DNA from 3 places in the Streptomyces sp. SID8374 genome. Region 3 is predicted to be linked to each of the others. Evidence: riboswitches for the same ligand, from Rfam matches in the RefSeq annotation. Region 3 holds a riboswitch; each other region holds the start of a gene.

What was found. Region 3 has a riboswitch for cyclic di-AMP ahead of GTY67_RS21755 (C40 family peptidase). Riboswitches for the same ligand answer to the same signal wherever they lie in the genome.
Region 1: linked by a shared signal. The riboswitch ahead of GTY67_RS27295 (M23 family metallopeptidase) and the one ahead of GTY67_RS21755 (C40 family peptidase) in region 3 are both predicted to bind cyclic di-AMP.
Region 2: linked by a shared signal. The riboswitch ahead of GTY67_RS31225 (LysM peptidoglycan-binding domain-containing M23 family metallopeptidase) and the one ahead of GTY67_RS21755 (C40 family peptidase) in region 3 are both predicted to bind cyclic di-AMP.

Annotation. Positions count from the first base shown of each region.
Region 1 is NZ_WWGH01000002.1:817,168-821,358, forward strand. It holds gene GTY67_RS27290 (pitrilysin family protein) at 1-1,239, shown strand, start outside; cyclic di-AMP (ydaO/yuaA leader) riboswitch at 1,463-1,629, shown strand; gene GTY67_RS27295 (M23 family metallopeptidase) at 1,643-2,458, shown strand; gene GTY67_RS27300 (GntR family transcriptional regulator) at 2,681-3,388, shown strand; gene GTY67_RS27305 (HPr family phosphocarrier protein) at 3,556-3,837, opposite strand; gene GTY67_RS27310 (bifunctional GNAT family N-acetyltransferase/acetate--CoA ligase family protein) at 3,999-4,191, shown strand, end outside.
Region 2 is NZ_WWGH01000002.1:1,779,344-1,783,534, forward strand. It holds gene GTY67_RS31215 (XRE family transcriptional regulator) at 1-16, shown strand, start outside; gene GTY67_RS34715 (DUF6126 family protein) at 60-236, shown strand; gene GTY67_RS31220 (tyrosine-protein phosphatase) at 241-1,053, opposite strand; cyclic di-AMP (ydaO/yuaA leader) riboswitch at 1,465-1,625, shown strand; gene GTY67_RS31225 (LysM peptidoglycan-binding domain-containing M23 family metallopeptidase) at 1,629-2,606, shown strand; gene GTY67_RS31230 (SGNH/GDSL hydrolase family protein) at 2,769-3,599, shown strand; gene GTY67_RS31235 (STM4011 family radical SAM protein) at 3,603-4,191, opposite strand, start outside.
Region 3 is NZ_WWGH01000001.1:4,853,365-4,857,555, reverse strand. It holds gene pcrA (DNA helicase PcrA) at 1-2,074, opposite strand, end outside; cyclic di-AMP (ydaO/yuaA leader) riboswitch at 2,334-2,500, shown strand; gene GTY67_RS21755 (C40 family peptidase) at 2,499-3,719, shown strand; gene GTY67_RS21750 (hypothetical protein) at 3,770-4,123, opposite strand.

The DNA.
Region 1 (4,191 bases), on a different contig from region 3:
GAGATCTTCCTGGACGCGCCGCTGGACGCCGAGCCCGAGGGCCTGGACGGCGTGGCCACGATCATGTCGCGCGCGCTCTCCGAGGGCACCGACAAGCACACCGCCGAGGAGTTCGCCGCCGAGCTTGAGCGGTGCGGCGCCACCCTGGACGCGCACGCCGACCACCCCGGCGTCCGGGTCTCCCTGGAGGTCCCGGCCTCCCGGCTGGCCAAGGCGCTCGGCCTGGTCGCCGAGGCCCTGCGCGCCCCGGCCTTCGCCGAGAGCGAGATCGAACGGCTCGTCGGCAACCGCCTCGACGAGATCCCGCACGAGCAGGCCAACCCGTCCCGGCGCGCCGCCAAGCAGCTCTCCAAGGAGCTCTTTCCGGCCACCGCCCGGATGTCCCGCCCGCGACTGGGCACCGAGGAGACCGTGCGGCGGATCGACGCCGCTGCCGTACGCGCCTTCTTCGACGCCCACGTCCGCCCGGCCACCGCCACGGCGGTCATCGTCGGCGACCTGACCGGCATCGACCTGGACGCCCTGCTCGCCGACACCCTCGGCGACTGGTCGGGCAACACGGCCCAGGCCCGCCCGGTCCCGCCGATCACCGCCGACGACACCGGCCGCGTGGTCATCGTGGACCGCCCCGGCGCGGTCCAGACCCAGCTGCTGATCGGCCGCATCGGCCCGGACCGCCATGAGAGCGTCTGGCCCGCCCAGGTGCTCGGCACCTACTGCCTTGGCGGCACGCTCACCTCCCGGCTGGACCGGGTGCTGCGCGAGGAGAAGGGCTACACCTACGGCGTACGCGCCTTCGCCCAGGTCCTGCGCTCCACCGGCCCCGACTCGGGCGGCGCGGCGATGCTCGCCATCAGCGGTTCGGTGGACACCGAGTCCACCGGACCGGCGCTGGAGGACCTCTGGAAGGTCCTGCGGACCCTGGCGGCCGAGGGGCTGACGGATGCCGAGCGGGAGACGGCCGTGCAGAACCTGGTGGGCGTCGCCCCGCTGAAGTTCGAGACGGCCGCCTCGGTCGCCAGCACCCTGGCCGACCAGGTGGAGCAGCACCTCCCCGACGACTACCAGGCCCAGCTGTACGCCCGCCTCGCCGAGACGGGCACCGTGGAGGCGACCGCGGCCGTGGTCAACGCCTTCCCGGTGGACCGGCTGGTCACGGTCCTCGTGGGCGACGCGGCACAGATCGCGGAGCCGGTGAAGGCGCTCGGCATCGGAGAGGTGACCGTCGTCAGCGGCTGACACCGCGTCGGCACACACCAGGACGAAGAGGACCCCGGCGGAGCTTCAGCCGCCGGGGTCCTCCTGTTTGTCCGTTAAGTGCGGTTACTTCACCTTGTTGTGAATCGCCGCTGTCTGTCCTGTGGGATGCGCGACAAATCCGCCTGTCCGTTTGGTGATGGGAAGTCGCCTTGTCTAGCGTCGGCCCGGCTGTCCGTCACCCGTATGCCGCACCCGCGGCGCCGGGCAGCGATCGCCGAGTCCCCGTCAGGCGCGAGCCTGGGGAGCCGGGGACCCACGCAGTCCCTGGGGTGAATCGGATCCCCGTGCCGTGACCCGGCGCGGAGCTCCGTAGGAGACCTTCCTGCTCCGAACCCGTCAGCTAACCCGGTAGGCGAGAAGGAAGGAAAGGATCAGCCCCTCCATGGCGTTCACCCGCCCCACCGGGAAGCACCGTGCCCCGAGCCGCCTGACGCGCCGCAGCGCCCAGGTCGCCGGCGTCGCGGCCCTGGCCACCACCGGCGTCCTCGGCTCCCTGGCCTCCCCGGCCGCCGCAGCCGACTCCGAGGCCCCCAAGGTCGCCGAGACCGGACTCACCCAGGCCATCGCCCTCGACGCCACGCTCGCCGAGCAGATCGACGCCCAGGCCCAGGCACAGCACCAGCAGGCCGAAGCGATCGCCAGGGCGAAGGCCAAGGCCGCCGCCGAGGCCAAGGCCGAGGCCGCGAAGGCCAAGGCGAAGGCGGAGGCCCTGCGCAAGGCCGAGGCCCGCGCCAAGGAGGTCCGCGAGGAGAAGGCCCGGGCCGCCCGCGCCGCCGAGCGCGCCCGCCTCAACGCCTTCCACCTCCCGGTCGCCGGCTCGTACGTCACCACCGGCTACAAGTCCGGCGGCGCCCTCTGGTCCTCCGGCAGCCACTCCGGCGTGGACTTCCGCGCCGCCTCCGGCAGCTCCGTCGTCGCGGTCGGCGCCGGTACGGTCGTCGAGGCCGGCTGGGGCGGCGCGTACGGCAACAACATCGTGCTCCGGATGACGGACGGCACGTACACCCAGTACGGCCACCTCTCCTCGATCGGCGTCTCCGTCGGCCAGAGCGTCACCTCCGGCCAGCAGATCGGCCTCTCCGGCTCCACCGGCAACTCCACCGGCCCGCACCTCCACTTCGAGGCCCGGACCACCCCGGAGTACGGCTCGGACATGGACCCGGTCGCCTACCTGCGCTCGCACGGCGTGAACGTCTGACCCCACCGCGCGCGACCTCGCCACCCGAAGGCCCCGGCTCCCCGCCGGGGCCTTCGGCATGCGCCGGGAAAGCCCCGTACCGCGCCCCGCCACTCCCGAGCCTTGGCCAGAAGATATCCATCAATTCCGGCCTGCCATCGGAAATTCCGGCAGATTGCAATAGAGTCACGGAACAGGCGTCGGCCGGCCGCGTTTCGCGGGGATTAAGGCGGAGGTTCGGACATGCGCATTCCCGCGCATTCGGTATGCACGGCAATCCGTGACGACATCGTCTCCGGTGTCTACGAGCGCGGCAGCCGCCTCACCGAGGAGCTGCTGGCACGGCGGTACGGGGTCTCCCGCGTCCCGGTGCGCGAGGCGCTGCGCACCCTGGAGTCCGAGGGCTTCGTCGTCACCCGCAGGCACGCCGGGGCCTGTGTCGCCGAGCCCACCGAGCAGGAGGCCGCCGACCTGCTGGAGGTGCGGATGCTGCTGGAGCCGCTCGGCGCCGCCCGGGCCGCCCAGCGCCGTACGGAGGCCCACCTCAAGGTGCTCCGCGGGCTGGTCAGGCTGGGCCAGGAGCGGGCCCGGCGGGGCGAGGGGGAGGATCTGCGGTCGCTGGGCGGCTGGTTCCACGAGACCCTCGCCCAGGCCTCCGACAGCCCCGGCCTGATCGCCCTGCTCACCCAGCTCAGACACAAGGTCGCCTGGATGTACGCCGTGGAGCAGCCGGCCCGCCCGGTCGACTCCTGGGCCGAGCACGGGGCCATCGTGGACGCGGTGGCGCGCGGCGACGCGGAACGGGCCAGGGCGCTGACCGCCCAGCATGCGGAACGGGCCGCCGGGGCGCACCGGCTGCGCCGCCCGGACCGCCCCGGCCGGCGCGCGGCACCCCCGCCCCGGGTGAGTTCTTTGCAACACGGCGTAAACATCGCGGGTGTCCGCCATTAACAAGGACGCCGTATACAAAGAGAAGTAATTGCCGAGGGCTTTATTCGCGCTGCCCGAATTAAGTGGTGACTGGCCGCTGTATCGGCGCCGTGAATAACGAAAGAGCCGTGGCCCCCTTCAGGGGAACCACGGCTCAAGTCCGTCGCCGTTGTACGGCCCGGGGATCGTCAGACGGTCTCGGGAAGCTCTTCGAGACCCTCGGCGACCAGCTTCGCCAGACGGTCCAGAGCGGCCTCGGCGTCATCCGCGTCGGACGCGAGCACGATCTCCTCGCCACCCTGCGCGCCCAGACCCAGCACCGCGAGCATGGAGGCGGCGTTGACCGGGTTGCCGTCGGCCTTGGCGATCGTCACGGGGACGCCGGAGGCCGTGGCGGCACGGACGAAGATGGAAGCGGGGCGGGCGTGCAGGCCCTCGGCCCAACCGACGTTTACGCGGCGCTCAGCCATGGTTCTGCCCTTCACATATCAACGGTTGTCTAGACCAGTCTCTCATGCGGTGCGTACTGCTGTGCCCGGCCTCCCCTCCGACAAGCCCCTGTCCCGGCCGTCCTCAGACTGCCCCGGTACCGATCCCTCCGCGACCGGGATGTCGGCCGTAGGCTTTGCCCATGGAGCCCAAGCCGGAGCTAAGTCCGCATCACGCGTACCCCGACCACTGGGAAGCGGACGTGGTGCTCCGCGACGGTGGCACCGCGCGCATCAGGCCGATCACCACGGACGATGCCGAGCGGCTGGTCAGCTTCTACGAGCAGGTCTCCGACGAGTCGAAGTATTACCGGTTCTTCGCCCCGTACCCCCGCC
Region 2 (4,191 bases), on a different contig from region 3:
GCTCCACGCGCGCTGACCCCTTCGTCCCACCGGCCGCGAGGCCGGCAGAGAGGACCGTCATGTCCGATTCCGAGCACTACGACCCGCTGAGCCCGAGGCACCCGAAGTCCACCAAGGACTCGCAGGAGCGCCGGATGCCGCGCGGTCTGGTCATCCGGCTCTTCGCCTACCTGGTGGTCGGCCACGTGATCGCGGCCTTCCTCTACCTGCTCTTCATGGTGGCGGGTGCCGAGTAGGCCGTCAGCCCTGGTCGAGGAGCCGCTCGCGCAGCCGCTCCCGGGTCTCGGGGGAGACGTTCAGCCCTTCGGACAGATAGCGGTCCGTCGTGCCCCAGGTCTCGTCGATGGCCGCGAACGCCGCCTCCAGGTAGGAGGACTGCGCCCCGAAGAGCGGGTTGAGGAGCTCCATCACCTCGGCGGACATCCCGACCTCGGACATGTCCGTGCGCTTCACCTTGTACCGGCGGTGGGGGTCGTTGGACTTGAGGTAGTCCGCCTCGATCGCCTCGCGCTCCACACCGACCGCGAGCAGCGAGACCGCGATCGACAGCCCTGCCCGGTCCTTGCCCGCCGCGCAGTGCATCAGCGCGGGCACACTGTCCTCCGCCAGCGCGTGCAGCACCCGGCTGTGCTCGGCGGTGCGGTCCACGATGGTCGACCGGTACATGGTGATCATGCGCTCGGTGCCCTTGCCGTTGGCGAGGATGGAGCGCAGCTGCTGGATGTTCCCGTCGCGCACCAGCCGCCAGAACTCGGCTCCGTCGGCCGGGTCGGAGAGCGGAATGCTGACATTGCGGACACCGGCCAGCTCGATGTCGTACCCGTCGAGTTTGTGGTCGGCGGAGTTGCGGAAGTCGAAGACGGTGTGCAGCCCGAGCCCGCCGAGGAAGAGCGCGTCCTCGGCGGTGGCGTGCGCCAGGTGGCCGCTGCGGTAGAGCCTGCCGAAGGCGGTGCGCCGCCCGTCCGTGGTGGGGAGCCCGCCCACGTCGCGGAAGTTGCGGACTCCGGTCAGTGCGGTCTCGGTCGGCGGGACCTGCGGCACCTGCTGCGTCACGGTGGCTCCTGGAATCTCTGGCGTCGGCGCGGCTCTCCGGCGAGGGCGCTCCTGCGACGATACGACATCGGTGCACGGGGAAATCAATGGTCTGCTGACGGCGCGTCAGGGATGGCGTCCACGCCATGTCCGTATTGGTGTATTTCGCAGAACATGCCCCGCTAATGGGGGAGATGGGATTCCGCAGGTGAGCGGGATCATATCCGTGACGGACCGTGGCGGTGGCGCCCGGCCGTTTTCCCGGGATCCGTACGGAAAGCCAAGATCCGTAATCCACGGAGTGTGACGGGAAATCCGAACCGGAATTGAATCGATGTTTCCGGCGTGCAACCGACGGCTTGTTCCTGTCGTCCTGACTCGTTTACGGTCACCGTCAATCCGGACGGACCGCCTAATCCTGCCGCCGCCCGGAATTCGCACCCACCCACTCACGTGTGGCAGGAGCGGGGGAACCAGGTAAGCCGCCGGCCCGGAGCGATCCGGACCGGCTCGGGGTGAAGTCGCCATCCGGCGGCCGGGCATCTCCAGCCCGAACCCGACAGCTCACCTCGCAGGCGCCGGAGAGGAACTTCCCCATGCCCGCAAAGGGTAAGCACCGCCGTCCCAAGTCCGGCCCGATCCACCGCGGCGTCCTCGCCGCGGGCACCGGCGGCGCCGTACTCGCCCTCCCGCTGATGGGTGCCACCGGCGCCCACGCCGCGGAGAAGGCGGCCCCCGCCGTCAAGCCCGCCGCCGCGCAGAGCGCGCAGCAGCAGGCCGCACCGCAGACCGCGCCCGCCACGGCGAAGAAGGCCGCCCCGAAGACGTACTCCGTCGTCTCCGGCGACTACCTCGCCAAGATCGCGGCCGAGCACCAGGTCAAGGGCGGCTGGCAGAAGCTGTACCAGGACAACCGCTCCACCGTCGGCGGGAACCCCAGCCTGATCTTCCCGGGCATGAAGCTGACCCTCGGCGCCAAGGCGTCCGGCTCCGCCGCGCCTTCCGAGGCCAAGAAGTCCGCCCCGGCGCCCAAGGCGGCCGCCCCGAAGGCCGCGCCGAAGAAGGCCGAGCCGGCCCCGAAGGGCGACACCCTCTCGGCCGACGAGTCCGACGCCGCCGCGCAGACCGGCACCTCCGCGCAGACCGGCTCTTCGCAGTCCACCGGCTCCGGCTGGACCGCCCCGCTGGACAACCCCAACGTCACCACCCAGTACCGCGCTTCCGGCTCCAGCTGGTCCAGCGGCTACCACACCGGCTCCGACTTCCAGGCCGCCTCCGGCACCCCCGTCAAGGCCATCGGCCCGGGCACCGTGGTCTCGGCCGGCTGGAGCGGTTCGTACGGCAACGAGGTCGTCATCAAGCACGAGGACGGCATGTACTCCCAGTACGCCCACCAGTCCTCACTGAGCGTCTCCGCCGGCCAGACCGTCACCGCCGGCCAGCAGATCGGCCTCTCCGGCTCCACCGGCAACTCCACCGGCCCGCACCTCCACTTCGAGGTCCGCACCGGCCCGAGCTACGGCTCGGACGTCGACCCGGTCGCCTACCTGCGGCAGCACGGCGTCTCCCTCTGACCCGAGGGCAACACGAAGTGATCGAGGGGCGGTGCGCGGCGGCGCACCGCCCCTCCGCTTATTCCGGGTTTACCAAAACCTGACCGGGTGGTCTATCTCACCACCCGTCAACCCCATATTACGGTCGCGTAGGTCACATTGAACGGTGCAGGATAAGTGCTTGTGGCAGACGATTCGAGAACCCAGCAGCAGAACATCATCGGGTCGTACGCGGCGATCGGGGACAGTTTCACCGAGGGCGTCGGCGATCCCGGTCCCGACGGCACCTTCGTCGGCTGGGCGGACCGGTTCGCGGTTCTGCTCGCCGACCGGCTCCCGGCCCCCGACGACGCGGCGACGAACCCGGACGAGACCCGGCACGGCAATTTCCGTTACGCCAATCTCGCCGTACGCGGACGCCTCCTCGACCAGATCGTCGAGGAGCAGCTCCCCCGCGCCAAGGAGCTGGCTCCCGACCTGGTCAGCTTCTGCGCGGGCGGCAACGACATCATCCGGCCCGGCACCGACCCCGACGATCTGGCCGAGCGCTTCGAGCGGGCCGTCGCGGACCTGACCAACGCCGTCGGCACCGTCATGGTCACCACCGGGTTCGACACCCGGGGCGTCCCGGTGCTGCGCCATATGCGCGGCAAGATCGCCACGTACAACGTCCACCTGCGGGCCATCGCCGACCGCTACCAGTGCCCCGTACTCGACCTGTGGTCGCTGCGCTCGGTCCAGGACCGGCGCGCCTGGGACGCCGACCGGCTCCACCTCTCGCCCGAGGGCCACACCCGTGTCGCCCTGCGCGCCGCCCAGGTCCTCGGCCACGACGTGCCCGCCGACCCGGACCAGCCCTGGCCGCCGCAGGCCCAGCGCCGCCCCTTCGACGAGCGGCGCGACAACATCCAGTGGGCCAGGGAGTACCTGGTGCCGTGGATCGGGCGGCGGCTGCGCGGCGAGTCGTCCGGCGACCACGTCGAGGCGAAGCGGCCGGACCTGCTGCCGCTGTAGCGGTCAGGGCTCCAGCAGCGGAAGCGCACGCCGGGACGGGCCCCTGGGGATGGGCCCGGTCGGCGGCGTGCCCGCGCCGAACCCGGCGGGTATCCGCTCCAGGACACCGCCCGCGAACACGTCGTACAGCGGCAGCGTCTCCAGGTGCACATAGCCGATGTGGCAGTCGCACACGGCGAGCGGGCAAGCCCGGGGGCCGAGCGCCGCGCGGTAGCTGCCGTCGTAGAGGTTGCCCAGCTCCGCCTTGACGAAGTGGCAGCGGCGCACCGTGCCGTCACCGTCCACCGAGATCACCGACTCACCCGTCCGGCAGGGCAGCCCCGCCGAGGTGTGCGGATGTCTGCTGTAGGGGAAGAGCGGGTCCAGCTCCGTCCACCGCTCGGCCTCCTCGTCGGTGTACGTATGGCCCTCGGCGGCGTTCACCCAGAGGTAGACCTCGGAGGGCAGCGCGGCGCGCAGCCGCCGCGCCTCGTCGAGGTGCTCGTCGAACCCCACCACGCCCACGCTGTAGCGGATGCCCCGGGCGGACAGCTCCTGGCACTTCCCGAGGAACCGCTCGTACGGTGTCTGCCCCGGGTGGTACGTGCACCAG
Region 3 (4,191 bases):
TCGCGGCCCGGGTCAGGTAGAGGCGCTCACGGGCGCGGGTGATGCCCACGTACGCGAGGCGCCGCTCCTCCTCCAGCTCCTTGGTCTGGCCGAGGGCCCGCATGTGCGGGAAGACGCCGTCCTCCATGCCGGTGAGGAAGACGACCGGGAACTCCAGGCCCTTCGCCGTGTGCAGGGTCATCAGCGTGATGACGCCGGAGCCGTCCTCGTCCTCGTCGGGAATCTGGTCCGAGTCGGCGACCAGCGCGACCTTCTCCAGGAACTCCGCGAGCGTGCCGGTGCCCTCCTCGTCGCCGCGCTCCTGCTCGAACTCCAGGGCGACGGCGGCGAGTTCCTGGAGGTTCTCGATACGGGTCTCGTCCTGCGGGTCCGTGGAGGCCTGGAGCTCGGCGAGATAGCCCGTGCGCTCCAGGACGGCTTCCAGCACGACGGCGGGTCCGGCGCCGGACTCGACGATCGTACGGAGCTCCTCCATCAGCGTGTTGAAGCGCTTGACGGCGTTGGAGGAGCGGGCGGCCATGCCGTACGCCTCGTCGACGCGGCGCAGCGCCTGCGGGAAGGAGATCTTCTCGCGCATCGACAGGGCGTCGATCATGGCCTCGGCGCGGTCGCCGATGCCGCGCTTGGGCACGTTGAGGATGCGGCGCAGCGGGACGGTGTCCTCGGGGTTGGCGAGGACGCGGAGGTACGCCAGGACGTCCCGGACCTCCTTGCGCTCGTAGAAGCGCACACCGCCGACGACCTTGTAGGGCAGGCCGACGCGGATGAAGATCTCTTCGAAGACACGGGACTGGGCGTTGGTCCGGTAGAAGACGGCGACGTCGCCCGCCTTGGCGTCGCCCGCGTCGGTGAGCCGGTCGATCTCGTCGGCGACGAACTGCGCCTCGTCGTGCTCGGTGTCGGCCACATAGCCGGTGATGCGGGCGCCGGAGCCTGCGTTGGTCCACAGGTTCTTCGGGCGGCGGCTCTCGTTGCGCTCGATGACGGCGTTGGCAGCGGAGAGGATCGTCTGCGTGGAGCGGTAGTTCTGCTCCAGGAGGATTGTCTTCGCGTCGGGGTAGTCCTCCTCGAACTGGAGGATGTTGCGGATGGTCGCGCCGCGGAAGGCGTAGATCGACTGGTCCGCGTCACCGACGACGCACAGCTCGGCCGGAGCGTCGGCGGCCTCTCCGGACGGGCCGACCAGCTCCCGTACCAGCGTGTACTGGGCGTGGTTGGTGTCCTGGTACTCGTCGACCAGGACGTGGCGGAAGCGGCGGCGGTAGTGCTCGGCCACGTCCGGGAAGGCCTGGAGGAGGTGGACCGTCGTCATGATGATGTCGTCGAAGTCCAGCGCGTTGGCCTCGCGCAGCCGGGCCTGGTAAAGCGCGTACGCCTGGGCCAGGGTCTTCTCGAAACCATCCGCTGCCTGCCCGGCGAAGGTCTCCTCGTCGATGAGCTCGTTCTTGAGGTTGGAGACCTTGGCGGTGAAGGACTTCGGCGGGTAGCGCTTGGGGTCCAGGTCGAGATCGCGGCAGACCAGGGCCATCAGCCGCTTGGAATCGGCGGCGTCGTAGATCGAGAACGACGAGGTGAAGCCGAGCTTCTTCGACTCGCGGCGCAGGATGCGGACGCACGCGCTGTGGAAGGTCATGACCCACATGGCGTTGGCGCGCGGGCCCACCAGCTGCTCCACGCGCTCCTTCATCTCGCCCGCGGCCTTGTTGGTGAAGGTGATCGCGAGAATCTGCCCCGGGTGCACCCCGCGCTCGGCCAGCAGGTGGGCGATGCGGTGGGTCAGCACCCGGGTCTTGCCGGAGCCGGCCCCGGCGACGATGAGCAGCGGGGACCCGGCGTGCACGACGGCGGCGCGCTGCTCGGTGTTCAGCCCGTCCAGCAGCGCCGCGGCGTCGATCACGGGGCGCGGGTGGCCGTCCCGGTAATACCCGTCCCGGGGCGGCGGGGGCGCGTCGAAGACACCCTCGAAGAGACCCTCCGGCACCGCTTCGGGTGCGTGGTCCTCGGGGGGAGGCGGCGGGCCGTCCTCCGCGGACTGGAGGCCGGTCAGGAAACTGTCGTCAAAGAGGCTGCTCATCGCCATCCGAGTCTAGGGGGCCGCACCGACAACGTTCGGCCGAAGGCCGGAAGCGGTCGTTCCCGGCCGTACGCACGGAGAGCGGACTCTCACGTTCCGTGAAGGAGTGCCCGGTCGGAGGGGGTACGGGGCCCCTGATCCGAAAAGGTCACGAAAATGTATCGGGCATATCGCTCATCCTCCTTCCCAGCGGTGCCACGCGTTGGCTAGCGTGCTCGGTCAGGTGATCCGTAATCTCCCTGAGACGACCCGCGTCTCACGGTCACCTCTGCCGAATCCGTGCTGCCCTCCCGGTAGTTCGGAACCGGGGACCCACACGCACAACCGGGGTGAATCGGTCCGTACGCTCGCATCCGGACCGTAGGACAGCCTTCCGTTCCGTCCGAACCCGACAGCTAACCCGGTAGGCGGTCCACGGAAGGAGATGCCGGTCTTGGCATCGCATCGCAAGCCGCGCACGAAGGTGCGCACCACCACCCCCGCCGTCGGGTTCACGACGGCCGCGCTGGCCTCTGTGACGCTGCTCTCCACGCAGAGCGCGACCGCCGCCCCCGCCGAGCCGAAGCCGGCCATCGAGGACGTCCAGAAGAAGGTCGACGAGCTCTACCGGCAGGCGGGCAGCGCGACCCAGCAGTACAACCGGGCGAAGGCCGCCTCCACCGCCCAGCGCGCCAAGGTCGACACACTGCTCTCCGATGTGGCGAAGCGGACCGAGAAGATCAACGAGGCCCGCCGGGAGCTGGGGTCCTACGCGGCCGCGCAGTACCGCACCGGCGGCATCGCGCCCACCGCGACCTTCTTCCTGGCGGACGACCCGCAGGCGTACTTCGACCAGAACCAGGTGATGAGCCGGTCGACGGAGCGGCAGCAGAAGGCCGTCGACGACTTCCGTGAGCAGCAGGCCGCCGCGTCGAAGAAGCGCGCGGAGGCCGTGAAGAGCCTGGAGTCGCTCACCGAGACCCAGGCCACCCTGCGCTCCAGCAAGCAGAAGGTGCAGACGAAGCTCACCGAGGCCCGGTCCCTGCTCTCGAAGCTGACCGCCGAGGAGAAGGCGCGGCTGGCGGAGCTGGAGCGCAAGAAGGAGGCCGAGGCGAAGGAGAAGGCGGAGAAGCTGGCCCGCCGCCAGGCCGCCGAGGCCAAGGAGCGCGAGGCGGCGGAGAAGAAGGCCCGCGAGGAGGCCGCCAAGGAGTCGGACGGGGACAGCGGTTCCGGTTCCGGCAGCGGTACGGGTACGGGGACGAGCCCGGGGTCCGGTACGGGCACGGGCTCGGGGACCGGAGCGGGCAGCGGCTACGCCGCCAAGGCCGAGAAGGTGCTGGCCTTCGCCCGCGCCCAGATCGGCAAGCCGTACGTGTGGGGGGCCTCGGGCCCGGCCTCGTACGACTGCTCGGGGCTGACCCAGGCGGCCTGGCGGGAGGCGGGGGTGACGCTGCCCCGGACCACCTGGGACCAGGTGAAGGTGGGCACGCGGGTCGCCACGTCGGACCTCCAGCCCGGGGACCTGGTCTTCTTCTACGACGACATCAGCCACGTCGGCATCTACAAGGGCGACGGGATGATGATCCACGCCCCGAAGCCGGGGGCGAACGTCCGCGAGGAGTCGATCTACTACATGCCGATCTACGGCAGCGTGCGTCCGGCGTAGCGCCGGGGAGCAGGGGTGGCCGCCTGACCGGTGGCCACCCCCGGGGTCCCTCAGGTCCAGAGGGTCGCGATGAAGATGTTGGCGACCGTCAGGGCCCCGACCGCCGCGAACGCGCCCTTCTCCACCTTCTCCTCGTCCCGCTTGACGTAGACGAGCGCGAGGATGACGACGAGGAGCGCCAGCTTCACGCCGATCTTGATGTTGTTGACGGCCTGGTCGTCGGCCTGGTTGAGCCCGACCAGGGCGACGCCGGTGACCAGCATGGTCAGGGCGCCGTGCAGCATGGCGGGGACGAAGCGTGCGGTGCCCGCGCCCATGGCCTTCATCTGGGTCAGGAAGCCGCCCAGCAGGGAGGCGATGCCGACGATGTGCAGGGCGACCAAGACGCCGATGAGTGCGTTCATGGCTCCGGAGCCTAGCCATGGCCAGAGCGTCGCCGATCAGTGAGGTAAGCCTTTCTCCGGCCCTTCGC